Regions from separate parts of the Paenibacillus sp. FSL R7-0313 genome, predicted to be linked through region 1. Evidence: riboswitches for the same ligand, from Rfam matches in the RefSeq annotation. Region 1 holds a riboswitch; the other holds the start of a gene.

Region 1 (8,123 bases):
TTGCCTACGCTCCGCTACTCCATTTCTAGCTTCATCCCATCTTCTCGGTACTGAAAACCGGTCTTTAGAACACGTACTTATAGTTATATTTAACCAAGTTAGCCAGCAAAGAATCATATTTACTGTAATAAAATGCATTATTTTCATCATTTTCAAAGGTTTCTTTCACAGCATTTCCAGCTTTGTGCTGATTATACTTACTGCTAATTTAGAAAAAGGGTGCCCTGAACAGCTTGGAATTCAAGATTGTTCAGGGCACCCCTATATAACATGTTGAAAGTGAATTTTAGCGAATAGCTTGCTCGAACTCCGTGCGGATGGTTTGAAGCAGCTCTGGCTGGCTCAGTACGTCATAGGCTGTTGTAGCAAGTGCCTTTGCTCCCAGAATCATGCCATCCAGCGCGCGCTCCTGTAATGCAAGGTCACGGAAGGCTATGGAGTGCAGGGTATGCACCTCGTCTACAACACGAATGTAGGGATGGATTGCAGGGCATTTCAGGGAAACGTTACCGATGTCCATGGAGCCATGATCATTACCACTTACAATCTCTTCTTGCGGGATGCCGAGTTCCATCAGATTTTGACTAAACGCAGCTGAGAATGCTTCATTGGTAACCATCTCATCATAGGACGTTTCATAGTTGGATGTCACGAGCTTGCAACCTGTCTGCAAAGCAGAGCCTTCAGCGATCTGAATCACACGTTCTGTGAGGATATTCAATTCTTTGCGAGTTGCTGCACGTACATAAAATTGCGCAGAAGCATAGTCAGGAATGATATTTGCTGCCTGACCTCCGTTGTTGATCACACCATGAATCCGAACGGTGCTTTTCACTTGTTGCCGGAATGCGTTGATTCCGTTATACGTTTGAATGACGGCATCAAGAGCATTAATACCTTCGTGCGGACTTGCAGCAGCATGTGAAGAGCGGCCATGGAATTCAAATTGCACAGCATCAATAGCCAGTGAGCTGCCGGACTTTTCGTAGGCATAATACGGATGCGCCATGAGAGCGACATCACAGTCATCGAACAAACCTGCTTCCGCCATCGGTACTTTGGCACCACGTGTCTCTTCAGCGGGGGTACCAAACACTTTAATGGTTCCACCTACTTCATCCAGAATGGATTTCAGCCCAACAGCAGCACCAAGACTCATCATACAGATCAGATGGTGACCACAAGCGTGACCGATCTCCGGCAAGGCGTCATATTCACACAATAAAGCAATGGTAGGGCCGGGTTTGGCGGCTGAATAGGTTCCGATAAAGGCTGTCTCCAGTCCAAGGATTGGAGCCTCTACAGTGAAACCGTGGTAGACCAGTTCTTCTTTTAGACGAGCAGAAGCAAGGAACTCTTCATTTCCCAGTTCGGGATTGGCACCGATATATGATGAAATGGCTTTGAAACGGGAAGCATATTGATCAATAACCGTCAGTATCTGTGATTTGTTAGATGTCATTAGTAAACTCCTTATGCAAAAATGAAAATAATTCATTGATTATATCATGTTTGCTTTATTTTTTCAGAAACAAGTCAAGATTTGTAATGTCAAAATGCATTGCATAATCATGCATTGTACTTTATAATGACTCAGTCATCAACATGAGAGAAGCATACAAAGTATTGTAAGGGGAGAGAACAAGGTTGAAATTAATAAGTCGTTACACCATGATGCTGTTGACCTTTGTTGTTCTACTGACGACTGCCGTTCCTGTGGCACTTGCAAGTGGAACTACAGATAATTCAAGCAGTAAAAAACTGGTGCTCGGTACAAGTGCCGATTTTGCACCATACGAATTCCATAAAGTGATTAATGGCAAAGATGAAATCGTCGGCTTCGATATTGAGATCGCCAAAGAGATTGCCAAAGATCTTGGCGCTGAGCTTGTGATTGAGGATATGGGCTTCGACGGTCTTCTGCCTTCATTGCAGAGCGGGCGTGTTGATCTGGTGATTTCAGGTATGACGCCGACGGATGAGCGGAAGAAAAGTATCGATTTTTCCGACACCTATTATAAATCAAAACAAGTGATTATGGTTCGCAATGTGGATAAAGACAAATATCCAACCATGGCAGAACTTGAAAATGCGAAGATTGGCGTTCAGAAAGGCTCCATTCAGGAAACGATCGGACAGAGTATTCCAGGAGCGAAGCTTACTGCGCTGGATAAAATCTCGGATATTGTGCTTCAACTGCAAACAAAACGCATTGACGCGGCAATCGTTGAAGATACCGTTGCTGCAGGTTATCTGGACGATATCATTGGACTTGCTGCTGCTGTTCCGGACGAAGAGCAAGCAGAAGCGGCAATCGGGATTCGTAAAGGTAATACCGAGCTGCTAGCTGCAGTAAATGGAACACTGGAGCGACTGAAAAGTGAAGATAAAATCAATCAGATGGTGACGGACGCCAGCCTCTTGATGGCGGATAAAGCGAACAAATCACAAAATATTTTCCAAGTATTCTGGGAGTACAAAAGTTTCTATGCTACAGGTGTAGGATACACACTTCTGTTGTCTGCACTTGGGGTTATCTTCGGGGTAATTATTGGATTGATCATCTGTTTGTTCCGTTTGCATGACGCCGCAATCTTGCGCTGGATTGGTACAGCTTACGTTGAAGTGATTCGTGGCACACCGATGCTGGTACAATTAATGATTATTTACTATGGTTTTTCTCTGAGCTTTGGCATTAACTTTACTGCACTTCAGGCAGGTATCATTACACTTTCAATCAATAGTGGTGCCTATCTGGCGGAGATTTTCCGTGCAGGTATCCAAGGTGTGGATCGTGGTCAGTTGGAGGCAGCGCGTTCCCTCGGAATGGGCAGAGGTGCAGCAATGCGTTACATTATATTGCCACAAGCCTTCAAAGCTGTATTACCAGCGATCGGTAATGAATTTATAACTATCATCAAAGAATCCTCCATTATCTCAGTTATCGGTATGGTGGATATTATGTATCAGGCAAGTGTAGTCAAAAACATTACGTATCAAGGCTTGAGTCCATTTTTGATTGCAGCAGCCATCTACTTTGTAATGACGTTCATTTTGTCCAAGCTGCTGGGACGACTGGAAAGGAAGTTGAGTGCAAGTGATAGACGTTAGACAATTACACAAATCTTATGGAAATAACGATGTGCTTAAGGGCATAAACGTGACGATTGGCAAAGGTGAGGTTGTCGTGGTCATCGGTCCTTCCGGTTCAGGTAAAAGTACTTTCTTGCGTTGTCTGAATCTGCTGGAACAGCCTACCTCAGGAGAGATTGATTTTGAAGGTGTGTCAATTACGGACCCCAAGCACAACATTAATGCAACTCGTGAGAAAATGGGCATGGTGTTCCAGCATTTCAATCTGTTCCCACACAAAACGGTACAGCAAAACATCACGATTGCTCCGATTAAAGTGAAGAAACAATCCACTCAGGAAGCGGAGAAAATTGCCGCTGATCTGCTTAACACCGTGGGCTTGTACGATAAAAAAGATACATTCCCGAATCAGCTGTCCGGTGGACAGAAGCAGCGGATCGCCATTGCTAGAGCATTGGCCATGCAGCCGCATGTGATGCTGTTTGACGAGCCTACTTCTGCACTGGACCCCGAGATGGTCGGCGAAGTGCTGGATGTCATGAAACGTCTTGCAGAAGGCGGGATGACGATGGTCATCGTAACACATGAGATGGGTTTTGCACGTGAAGTGGGAGACCGAATCCTGTTCATGGATGGCGGGGTTATTGTGGAAGAGGGAACACCCGATGAGGTATTTGGAGCTCCAAAAAATTCACGTACACGTGATTTTCTTGCCAAAGTACTCTAAATGAAGTGTCAAATAGCGTTACTGACTTCGAGTCGGTAACGCTATTTTTTTGTGCGCATTAATCACTTATAGATTTGAAAAAGTAACTTTTCTGTTACCAAATGTAAAGGAATCGGGTCGTCCAACATTTCTAAAGTATCCTGTATTCTTACATATGCTTACATGTTAAAACCATTTGGTAAGAATTACTACAAGTTCAGGTTACAAAATTGTGATATATTGAACTCTGCCGAAACTTCCGGACAGGGAGTGCGGGGGATGTAACGATGCAGATTGTGCAGGGGGAAGATCTACAGCACACTGCTTGGGGTGAATTAGGGGTACATAACGTTTCAAATGTAATGAAGAACCTATAGGGTGGGCTCCTCATCCGAATCCGACAACTAACTTCGCAGGCACAATGAGGGAGGAAGACCATGATTAACAAGAAACGTATAGCCAAAACAGCAGTAGCATTATTGACAACAGCAATGCTCATTCAAGCCGTTCCGGCTCACGCCGATTCAGTTCATGTGGCCAAAGAAGGGGATACCTTCTACACCTTATCAAAACAATATGGAGTAGCAATCAACACGTTGGTTAAAGCAAACAACGACATTTCGCCTTACAACATTTATGGTGGTTTGAAAATTACGATTCCCGGTAAGGCAAACAATGTAGCAGCAGCTGCGGCAACGGAGAGCAAGACCCAAGCGAAGACTGTTACTACAGCAAGCTTGGACGTTAACACAGATAACAAAGTTGTTCAGGCTTGGGGTAAAACATTCGATTACAGCAAAGCTGTGAACGTAAAAGCAACGGCATACTCTGCAGATCCGTCTGAAAATGGAGGATGGGGTGCTGTGGATTACTTCGGCAATGATCTTGAACTGGGTACGATCGCAGTTGATCCAAGTGTGATTCCACTTGGAACCAAAGTACTGGTAACCGGTCACAGCCATCCGGGATTGCCAAAACAGGCTTTTGTAGCTACAGCTCGTGATGTGGGCGGTGCAATCAAGGGTCACCGGATTGATATCTTTATCCCGGGTAGCAAACAGTCTGTAAGCACATTTGGTTTTCAGGATATCGAGCTGTACATTCTGAAGTAGAGAGATCATAACATTTAAAATGAATTCAAACAGGGTGTCTGCCAGTCGCTAATCTGCGATTGAACAGCACCCTTTTAATATTCGCATTTATTTGTTATCACGGTCATCCTAATCTTTGGCCTTTGGCAATCCCAACATCTCGTCCAAGGTGACCAGTTCATATCCCCGGTTACGCAGTTCTTCAATGATTTCAGGCAATGCCTCAATCGTACCGTTCAGGTTAGATCCCACACCGCCTCCTGCATGTTGTAGAACGATGGAGCCAGGTTTCACGGCAGATAGGATGTTATCCTTCACCTCTTCCTTGGAGAGGCCTTTCCAGTCCAGTGAGTCAACGTTCCAGTTCACAATGCTATAGTGTTGTCTAGCTGCCCATTGCAGCTGTTCTTCATTAATGTCTCCATAAGGCGGCCGAATCATCTTGGGCGTATATCCCGCTAAATGTCGAATAATATCCCCGGTATGTAAAATTTGTTTGCGAAAGGCATTCATCGACAGCTTACTGAATTCAGGATGATTGTAGCTGTGATTACCAACCAAATGCCCTTCCTTAACGATGCGTTTAACCAGATCGGGATGTTTCTCAGCACGACTACCCACGATGAAGAATGTAGCTCTGACATTGTATTTCTTCAATACATCCAGCACTTGTGGAGTAAACCGTGGATCAGGTACATCATCAAAAGTCAGTGCAACCTTCTTTGTTGAAGGACCATTGGTTTTGAACGTATCGGCATATTTTTGACGTAACTGTCCCAATGTCAGTTGTTCTTCTTCAGCAGAATCCGAACCTGATACTGATTCAATTGACGGGCTTGAAACATCCCGCGATGAAACTGGAGCATGATATCCCCCGAGAAAAATAACGATAACCATCAGCATAATGAGGCGTACGCGCATAATAACAGCCTCCTTTTCCAAAATGACGTTCTCCTTGGTATGCCCGGGGGTTCCATAAAATATGCGTAGTGTGAGAAGTTTCATTGCGGATTTAGCTTATGACAGCCATAATTCCTCCATATATAACATATAGAAAAGGATAGGTGGATAGGATATGAGTACATATGATTTGAAATCCATACGTTTACAGGTGATTGAAGCAGGAGAGGATAAGGTTTTTCTCGTTACCGGAGGAAAGGCGCATATTGGCGCCGTAGCCACGTTCTACGTGGATCATGAGCGCGTAAGCGGGACGACGGTACATATTCCTGGGCATAAGGAACAAGAGCTGTGTGAGCGGCTTGCCCGAAAGGCTGCCCTGCAGCTGAAAGTAACCGTTACGGTGATCATGGGTATCCATTTTGATTCCATCACGCGGATGCAGATCGACGAAATCGTGCAGACTGCAGAGAGGCTGATGGAGGATCATCTGAACAAGGATAAACGATCTTCCTAACATAAAGAGCAATCGCATGTTTTGATTTTATTTGCTAAAATTGAAACGAGTTGTAGATTGTTACGTATGTATGTTTATATACGATGTAATATCGACTAGGAGGAATAACATAATGTCCATTTTCAAACGATTGCGTGATTTAACAATGTCTAACGTTAACGCCATTATTGACAAGGCGGAAGATCCAATCAAGATGACGGACCAATATATCCGTGACATGCAAGAGGATCTGGAAGATGCGGAGAAAGCAGTAGCTCAACAGATCGCCATTGAGAAGAAGTTCAAGCAGTTATTCGAAGAGCAGGAAGCACTTGTGAAGAAACGTGAAGAGCAGGCGCATACGGCGGCACGTGCTCAGAATCTGGATTTGGCTCGACGTGCTCTGGAAGAGAAAAAGGCTGCTGAAGAAAAGATGGCTGAGTACAAAACCAGCTATGACCAAAACAAGGCTTCTGCAGATAACCTGCGTGGCAAGCTCGACGAGATGCGTAAGCAACTGACTCAAATGAAGAACAAACGCGAAACACTGGTAGCCCGCTACAATGCAGCAAAAGCCCAAACGGAAATCAACAAAGCGTTGAATGGGTTTGGCTCTGATACTGCAAGTGCTGGTATGAAGCGTATGGAAGAGAAAATGATGCAGATGGAAGCACAGGCAGAAGCAAGCAACGAAATGTCTTCCAAAGGCAAGTCTTTGGATGAAGAGTTCGAGAAGTTGGGTAAAGATCAGGCTGTTGAAGACGAACTCGCAGCATTGATGAAACAGTACGATAATAAGAACTAATACCTTGGTTGTCAGCAGGGTTAACCAGCGGAGGAGAAGAGTATTTCTCCTTCGCTTTTAAATGCGGTTCATGTTGATATGTGGGGGCTGTGTAAATGGATTTGAATATTTTGGCGATGCTGGTCTGGACCGGTTCTGGTTCGGTTTTGCTGTTTGTCTTGATGTATGTAGATTCACTGTTCACGAAATATAAGGATTTTGCTGAAGTTAAGGCTGGCAATATGGCAGTAACCACACGTATGGTGATGAAATTATTTGCACAAGGGTATGTACTCGCTACGTCCATTTCTACGGCTGGTCATCTTGGAGAAGCATTGTTGGTCTCCGTTGTATCCTTTATCATTTTGTTGATTCTGGAGAGTGTTGTACACTTTATGATTCGCAAATGGGCCAATCTGGATCTGGATACGGGAATTCAGCAAGGGAAGACAGGATACGGGTTGTTCTCTGGCGCTTTACATATCGTGGGCGCACTGATTATTGCAGCTTGTTTATAAGATAAGGAACAGGAGTAATTCTCATGAGTGTATGGAAACGAATTAAAGGAATACTAACGAAACCTGAACCACCGCAGGCAGAGAAAACGATGCTTCAGCTTGCACCTGGTGATATCTGTGAGGTTTCTCTGGTCACTTATGAAGTTGTTGGTCGGGTACAAAATCGTGCTCGAAATGCAGTTGTGCTCACGCTGCAGGATGGTACCGCATTTCGATATTTGCATATCGAAGAACGGGAACTCACACGTTACGCTCTATATACACCAATTGATGGCAGGCTTGATGCACCTGATGAGGTGCCCACATTGCTGGACCTGGATGGACGCGCATATCATCTGGAAGAAGAGTATGGAGGCATGGTATCAACGGCAGGTAGAACTCCATATGGCCAGGCTGGAGAACAATTGGTATGGCAGTATCAGTCGGATGATAATATGCTTCTTCGGGTGGAGTGGCAAGACAGAAGATTTACACTGTATGAGGGTGAGTCCATTCTTCCTGCGGATATCAAAGTGATTCGTTCGAGCTAGGAGAG
Region 2 (8,123 bases), 2.4 Mb from region 1:
TAACATGCTCCATATCCAGCTGCGAAGAGCTGCTCAGGGTTGGTACCTTCACCACCGGAACCTCCAAGCTCTTTCGGCATTTTCAAATCATGTTTGAGCACGCCATCCGAAGAAGTTACTGAACCTGTACGTCCACCTTTAACTGTCGCTACTGCTGTATATAAAGCTTCCATTAAGAATCTCTCCCTTATCCATTTAGTTTTTACTGCCTTCCTTTCAATTTAAACTTCTGGCTCATTTTGAAACGCATTTTAGTTCTTTATAAGCTTTTACAACTTTATTATTTTCATGCATTTCAACGCCATGGCTGTATTTTTCCTAAGGTTGGGTAATATACGAAGGGGCATCTTCAAATTAGAACCTAAATTTTGTGTTAATACATAAAAGTTGCACTAGACAAAAATTATTGAAGGAGTACAATGTAACAATAAACATAAAAATTTAGATATATCATGCGTGGTTTGTCCCGCATCAATATTACCAAATCAATAATTCAAAGTCAGGTGATTATCGTATGAGTAAAAAAAATCCGTTCAACGCTCCTTCAAGAGAATCATTGTCTACTGCGGGCATGGCCCCTTCGCTTGGAGAAGCACATAGTTCCATGAAAGTCCCGCAGAATGCTGCATGGTGGAAGAAATTCCTCGCCTTTGTAGGCCCAGGATACCTCGTTGCCGTAGGTTACATGGACCCCGGGAACTGGGCAACAGATATCGCAGGTGGCTCACAGTTCGGGTATACCTTGTTATCCGTTATCCTGTTATCGAACCTGATGGCCGTTGTACTTCAATCATTAGCTGGAAAGCTCGGCATCGTTACTGGACGGGATCTGGCCCAAGCCTGTCGTGAACGATTCAGCATGCCTGTTGTCATGATGTTATGGATTCTGTGTGAACTCGCCATTGCAGCTACCGATCTGGCTGAGGTCATAGGTTCTGCCATCGCGTTAAAGCTGTTATTTAACATCCCCATGTTATACGGCGTGATCATCACCGCAGTTGATGTACTCCTGATTCTTGTACTGCAAAACAAAGGATTCCGCGCTTTGGAAACTCTCGTCATTGTGCTCATGGCGACCATTGCCCTATGCTTCGGTATTGACCTGTTTCTAGCGAAACCGGATATGGGCGGTGTTCTCCACGGTTTTGTACCAAATGTTGAGATTCTGCAAAACCCGGCTATGCTCTATATCGCCATTGGTATTATCGGAGCAACCGTGATGCCGCATAATCTGTATCTGCATTCTTCCATTGTGCAAACCCGTCAGATCGAACAGACACCACAGGGCAAAAAAGAAGCCATTCGGTACTCGACCATGGATTCTACGATCGCGCTGACACTGGCCCTGTTCATTAATGCAGCCATCCTGATTGTATCTGCTGCTGTATTCCACAGTGCTGGTATGACACAGGTTGCCGAGATCGCAGATGCGTACCATCTGCTGACACCTCTATTGGGTACTACGGTTGCAAGTATTCTGTTCGGTGTGGCGCTGTTAGCATCAGGTCAGAACTCCACCCTTACAGGTACACTCGCTGGGCAGATCGTTATGGAAGGTTTCCTGAACATTCGAATTCCGGCTTGGCTGCGCAGACTGGTCACACGTCTGATCGCCATCATCCCGGCTGTAATTGTCACAGCCATTGCAGGAGAACATGGCACAGAAGAACTGCTCATTTTGAGCCAGGTCGTGCTGTCTCTTCAATTACCCTTTGCTGTAATTCCCCTGGTGATGTTCACGAGTGATAAAAAAAGCATGGGTGCATTCGCCAACAAATTGTGGCTCAAAATCATCTCATGGGTCATTGCCGCGATTATCGTTGTGCTGAATGTATATCTGATCATTCAGACGATTCGGTTATTCTAATCTCGTTCTTATCGACCAAATACAATAAAGGCTGATCAACTCTGGTATGCAATACCAAGTTGATCAGCCTTTATTGTTGCAGTACAGCAACGTGTTTCCTTTTATAGTAAAACGCTAAACTCTAATAAACAATTATCTAATCCTGATTGGGCACCAGTAATGGCAGGAGTTCATCCAATGAATTAACAGTCCAATCCGCACGTTCGTCATCCGATCGGTCTGGCTGGAATCTTCCGTAACCCTGCATAATCCGAATTGTACGCATGCCCAGCTTCCGAGCAGGTATAATGTCGTTATCGATCCGATCGCCGATCATGACGGCTTCCTCCGGTTCACAACCGGCCTGCTTCAAGGCCACAGCGTATAACTCAGGGTCTGGCTTGGACACTCCTTCTTCAGCCGAACACGCCAGAACATCAACATACTTCCGCAAGCCGTAGCTCTCCAGTCTTTCTTCCGTTCCAGGACTCTGATTGGCAATAATGCCAATACGATAATACCGTGACAACTGCTGAAGAACGGAATCCGCTGAAGGAAAAGGACGTTCAAGATCTTTTTGAAATTTCAGCTTGTCCTGAATCTGTTTCTGGTGTCCCTCGTCTTCAACGAATGTGCGAATCGCCACTCTCATAGGCCATTGCTCATATTTTCGGTAACAGTTCGCGAACAGTTCGCGTACCGCCTCAATCTTTACCGGATATCCCAAAGCACAGGCTTCACGGACGAACTGTCCAATAATATCATCAACCGGCTCCCATTCATCCACCAGCGTATCTCCAACATCAAAAAACAACCATTTCAATCCACCTACATCCGGCACGCCAATTCCTCCTTGTAAGCCACAGGTGATTCCTGATCCAAATCTAAAAGTTCGTGTTCAAAAAGTCTTGAACTACCTTTAAAACCATAAAAAAGAAGACTCACCATCATGCATGAGTCTCCTCAAATTTCCGTTTATCGATACATTCAATTATAACAGGCACCTTACACCTGAGCAATCACAAGCTATGGCATTACCCATTGAGGAGAAAGCCAACTTCCCCATTGAGCGAATATACAATCCGGTCTGCGCCCATGCCCCGATAGATGCCCTTAGGATGACTCTGCTCTGTAATGACGCACAGGGATTTCGATGTCCATGAACGGCAGATCTGTAAATAACGACAGGTCAGATTCAGGCTGTTCTCGAAAATAAACACGTTGCCTACGCTGCCCTGCGGCAAAAACCATTTTTGAGCTGCAGCCGTATTCATGCGAATGACATGTTCTACTCCGATTCTACGGAGTCTGCGCTCTTCCCCTGCACTGTTGGTTAGAACGGCAAACGGCATTTTTTTGTACATCAGCAATTTGATAAATTTGCGTCCTGCTTCATTTGGAGCAGTCACTAAGATCATCTCAGTATCCATCATTCGTTCCTCCCTTGGCGTGAAAAGACAACAAAAAAGAAGCGTGGGGGACCAAGGCCTCCCGAACGCTTCTTAAAGAACCCATGGCGAAAACGCCATGAACCAGCGTACGGCTTGTTGCCTCTCCCTTTAACGCTTACGAGGTTAGCTGACGGATTCGGGCGCGAGAGTCGCCCTATTTCCGGCTGTCACCGGAAAATTCACCCCATGAATGCCTACTGTCCTGGACAGCGCATTCTGTTGGTTCCCCCGTTTCCCACTCATCAATGAATGGAAACTCAGCGATTAAAACATCGTTCGTATATCTTAAAATAAGATCGAGCGATATTATCGTTTGTTTCGTTTTTCAGGTACAATTTAGTTTAAATTGAAATTACGTTATGAATCATACACCCGCGCCATGTCGGTGTAAAGTCCGCACAGATCACCGAATCGACAGATTTTCGGCAATACTCACATATAATAGCGCTTACAACAAGGTCATACTCTATCCATCTCTTTAAATCTATCTAATTCTCACTCTGACGAAAATCACTTCGCAATTCATTCACGTATTCTGCACAACTTGCCTGTTTTGGTGCTTTTAACACCATATTAGTTTTGCAATATTTAATTGCAACCAATATAATAGAAGATATAAGAGTAAATAAATGGAGGCGATTTAGATGACAGTCTACGATTACAAAGTGAATACCCTTCGCGGTCAAGAAGTTGAAATGTCCGACTACCGTGACAAAGTGCTCCTGATTGTGAATACGGCAAGCTCATGCGGACTTACCCCTCAATTCAAAGGTCTGCAAGAATTGCAAGACAAGTTCCAGGATGCGCCATTTGAAGTCCTTGGTTTTCCAAGTAACCAGTTTGCACAGGAAAAAGGTTCTTCCGATGATATTGCCGAGTTCTGTCAGATGAATTATGGCGTAAGCTTCCCTATGTTTGAGAAAATTGATGTGAACGGCTCAAGCGCTCACCCTCTCTTCCAGCACCTTAGCACAGAAGCTCCTGGCCTGCTCGGCTCCAAAGCAATCAAATGGAATTTCACCAAATTCCTTGTGGATCAGAACGGACAGGTCATTAAACGGTATGCTCCCAAAACAACACCGGACAAGATTGAAGAAGATATCAAGAACTTGCTGCAAAAATAATACATTGGCCACCCGTAGCCGGAAGGTAGAGCAGCATTGCCCCGGTAATGGATGGCCTTTTTTCTCAACTTTGATGTCAGACTGTTAAAAAAACAAAAAAAAGAAGCTTTCCATTAATGGAAAGCTTCTTCTTAATCGTTCATATGATGCGGTCGAGAGGACTCGAACCTCCACGGGCATACGCCCACTACCCCCTCAAGATAGCGTGTCTGCCATTCCACCACGACCGCATGTCGTAAATAATCGGCAACAGAATTGATTATACCGGGTTCAGAACTAAAAGTAAAGTATTTTTTAATACTTCTTTTACAGCTAGGTATTTTCCACAAAAAACGCATATTCTCGTCATCTTTACCCATGAACTGCATACATTAGATTTGATCCCCTCCTTTCCGGATTGAGCTGATCTTATTGATTCATTTATATCTAGTCCTCCCTGCACTTCGCAGATATTTAACCTTATATGTTATATAAAATAACACAAATATTGAATCCTAGATTTAATCCATTAAATTTCACGGATACTATTGACAAAAAGCGGACATTTATGGGATGATAACTATCATATAATTCGGATTTTTAAACATAAAGCAAACAAAAAGGAATATAAATGTCACTTTAAGTGACATTTAACGAACGCAGGAGGCGAATGATTGTGAACCGTGGGAATAAGCTGCTCGATTATGTCAAACTGCTTGATTCCTCTATTCAGGTTGGAGGGTTCACCCATTCCTTCGGCATGGATATCCATATCAGGGAGGGTACCATTCGTAATGCTGAAGATCTCGAATCATTCATGCGTTGTCAGTTGCATCCGAGCATCGTTCGTCTAGAAGGCATGGCCATCAAAGGCATCTATACCGCAGCAGATCACAAGGATACATGGCGGATAGCTCTAATCGACAAGCTCGTTCATGTTCAGCGAACCCCTGGAGATCTCAGAGAACAAGCTGCCGCCATGGGTAAACGATTGATCAGACTTGCACGCGCTCTGCACCCCTGGATTGAATTCAGCCAGCTCGAACAGATCTTTGCCAAATACGATTCGGTTGGCTGCCTCTCCACTGTTCACGCCTGGATTAACCACCACCTCGACATCCCGGTCGAGGAGGCGGTCCTTGGTTACCTGCATTCAGCCATGAATGCCTGCATAACCGAAGCCTCCAAAGTCATTCCCCTGAACAACGATACAACCAAGGATCTGATGGTCCGCCTGGCCACAGATCTGGAGAATGAATGGAAGACCGTCAGCGCCTCGGCTGCGGATGGACTGGCACAGCCAACCTCGATGTCCATGAAATCATTTTTTCCCAGTTTCCATATGCTTGGAGCTGGACTTCATGCCTACAGGGCCTAATCCTCTTCCTCCTCATACCTGCTCCCCTTTATTCAGACAAACTAAAAAACACGCGGCAACCTCCTTGCCGACGTGTTTTTTGTCATTTTATTTGTTTTATTTACGTATTTACGCCATTTATCATCACAAAATACACTTTTTTCCGTCTTTTTTAATTGTTAGATGACGAATTTACGTATATAATGAAACATACAGCTCGCATTTCTATATATTTTACATGAAGAAAGGGCGGCTGAATACTACATTCTAATCAGGGGTGAACCCTTTTGAACAAGAAAAAACCAGTTACTCCGTTCGGATGGGCCATCAAACGACGGCTAACCGAACTTCAAGTGGACCAGAAGACCTTTTGTGAACAGCATGGCATCCCACCCTATCGTTTATCCAATCTCATTCACGGCACACGCAAAGCAACCCGATTCAGGCACCTGGTCGCTGATATTTTGGATATTCCAGATGAACTGAGATAAGATTTCTGCCAAAGGAGGGTCCTATCCATGAGACATGTTACATCCGATCTGGAGAGGCTGTCGTTCCAGTCCATACGTCACCAACTCATCATCATTGATCACAATTGGATTATCCAAAGTTGTAACCGTGCCTGGCAACAAGGACTCGGTCAATGCTCACCATCCCCGGATACACACAGTAATCATAGACATTACCTGCATCTGACGGAAGCCTGGGCAAAACGAGGCAAGAACGCTAACATGGCACTTGTCGCACAGAATTTGAAAGAACGCGGAATACCCTTTAATCGAAATCATACATATGACATCTGCGTGTATACTGTATACAATGAAAAGAGGTGGTTTCGTGTAGAACTCACCCCTCTATCTTATGCAAATTCAATTCAGGATACCGATCTCGCTTTGATTGCACACATGGATATTACCGAACAGAGAAAGACAGAACACCAATTGAAGAAGGCATTGTCTGAAGTGCGCACATTGCGCGGACTGCTGCCTATTTGCGCCGTCTGCAAACAAATCAAGGACGAAGAGGAACACTGGAACTCCGTTGAGAGTTATCTGGAGAAGCATACCCACGCCGAATTCACCCATGACATCTGTCCGGAATGCATCCGGCGGTTATATCCCAAATACTCGAATATCCTGGACAAGCGTTCCTGAAACCTCTCCACTCGCCACACTAACTACAACTACACGGAGAGATGATGTTCAAACTGCGACATATCCAATTCTTGCGGTGTCCCATGCAGGGTTATGGCCCCTTTGTCCATGATATAGATGTAGTCTGCGGCACTCCGTACAAAATCAATACTCTGCTCTACCAGCAGAACCGAGAGGTTCCCCTTTGCCTTGAGCTGCAAAATAACCTGCCGAATGTCCTCCACGATAGAAGGCTGGATGCCTTCTGTCGGCTCATCAAGGAGCAACAACCCCGGACGCGAAGCCAATGCCCGAGCGAATGCCAACTGTTGCTGCTGTCCACCACTCAGATCCCCGCCCTGCCGTCCATACATCGTAGCAAGCACTGGAAACATCGCCAGTACATCCTCCGGGAACGTTTTTACTCCCGGTGCACTTGTCTCCAGACCGAGCAATAAGTTTTCTTTCACCGTAAGCTGCGGGAAAATCTCCCGCCCCTGCGGTACATAACCAATCCCCGCCCTTGCCCGCTTGGCTGTATCCAAGGTGGATAACTCCTGGTTTTGCCACTGAATACTGCCCTTGCGTGTTTTGAGCAGCCCCATTAATGTTTTCATCAACGTTGTTTTCCCTACACCGTTGCGGCCCATCAGACACACCACCTGTCCTGGCTGTACATCCAGGTTCACACCACGAAGCACATTGCTTTCGCCGTAGCCGGATTCAATTCGTTGCAGCGACAGCATGGTCATCCCTCCTTTTGCCCAGATACACTTCTGCCACTTTCGGGTCTGCCTGTACCTCCGCCATCGTACCTTCCTTCAGCAATTTCCCTTCATGCATCACCGTTACCTTGGCTGCGAACTCTCGCACAAACTCCATATCATGCTCCACCACCACAACCGAGCGTTCACGCGCAATCTCTTGCAGAAGTCGCCCGGTCTTGTGTGTTTCTTCATCCGTCATGCCTGCAGCTGGTTCGTCCAGCAACAACACCCGTGGCTCCTGCAGAAGCAACATGCCGATCTCCAGCCACTGCTTCTCCCCATGTGATAACGCTCCTGCACGAGCATCAACGCGGTCTTGCAGACCAATCTGGAGGGTAACAACCTCCATGGCAGCACTCATTTTCCCATATCTCCGAATACCGATGGCTTGCAAAGGGGAACGGCGAGTCTCCGCCGCCAGCGTCAGATTCTCCTGCACCGTCAGACCCGCAAAGATCGATGGCGC

Evidence for each region. Region 1 has a riboswitch for cyclic di-AMP ahead of NSQ38_RS18155 (3D domain-containing protein). Riboswitches for the same ligand answer to the same signal wherever they lie in the genome.
Region 2: linked by a shared signal. The riboswitch ahead of NSQ38_RS28810 (hypothetical protein) and the one ahead of NSQ38_RS18155 (3D domain-containing protein) in region 1 are both predicted to bind cyclic di-AMP.

What each region holds. Positions count from the first base shown of each region.
Region 1 covers NZ_CP150219.1:4,121,441-4,129,563, forward strand. The annotation lists gene NSQ38_RS18140 (M20 family metallopeptidase) at 287-1,462, opposite strand; gene NSQ38_RS18145 (ABC transporter substrate-binding protein/permease) at 1,648-3,111, shown strand; gene NSQ38_RS18150 (amino acid ABC transporter ATP-binding protein) at 3,098-3,820, shown strand; cyclic di-AMP (ydaO/yuaA leader) riboswitch at 4,038-4,234, shown strand; gene NSQ38_RS18155 (3D domain-containing protein) at 4,237-4,911, shown strand; gene NSQ38_RS18160 (polysaccharide deacetylase family protein) at 5,020-5,811, opposite strand; gene NSQ38_RS18165 (hypothetical protein) at 5,966-6,307, shown strand; gene NSQ38_RS18170 (PspA/IM30 family protein) at 6,420-7,091, shown strand; gene NSQ38_RS18175 (DUF350 domain-containing protein) at 7,187-7,588, shown strand; gene NSQ38_RS18180 (DUF4178 domain-containing protein) at 7,612-8,118, shown strand.
Region 2 covers NZ_CP150219.1:6,562,523-6,570,645, forward strand. The annotation lists gene NSQ38_RS28795 (organic hydroperoxide resistance protein) at 1-173, opposite strand, end outside; gene NSQ38_RS28800 (Nramp family divalent metal transporter) at 572-1,867, shown strand; gene NSQ38_RS28805 (HAD family hydrolase) at 2,004-2,687, opposite strand; gene NSQ38_RS28810 (hypothetical protein) at 2,881-3,279, opposite strand; cyclic di-AMP (ydaO/yuaA leader) riboswitch at 3,395-3,570, opposite strand; gene NSQ38_RS28815 (glutathione peroxidase) at 3,942-4,421, shown strand; tRNA gene NSQ38_RS28820 (tRNA-Leu) at 4,569-4,651, opposite strand; gene NSQ38_RS28825 (urease accessory UreF family protein) at 5,077-5,778, shown strand; gene NSQ38_RS28830 (hypothetical protein) at 6,045-6,248, shown strand; gene NSQ38_RS28835 (hypothetical protein) at 6,276-6,911, shown strand; gene urtE (urea ABC transporter ATP-binding subunit UrtE) at 6,941-7,636, opposite strand; gene urtD (urea ABC transporter ATP-binding protein UrtD) at 7,614-8,123, opposite strand, start outside.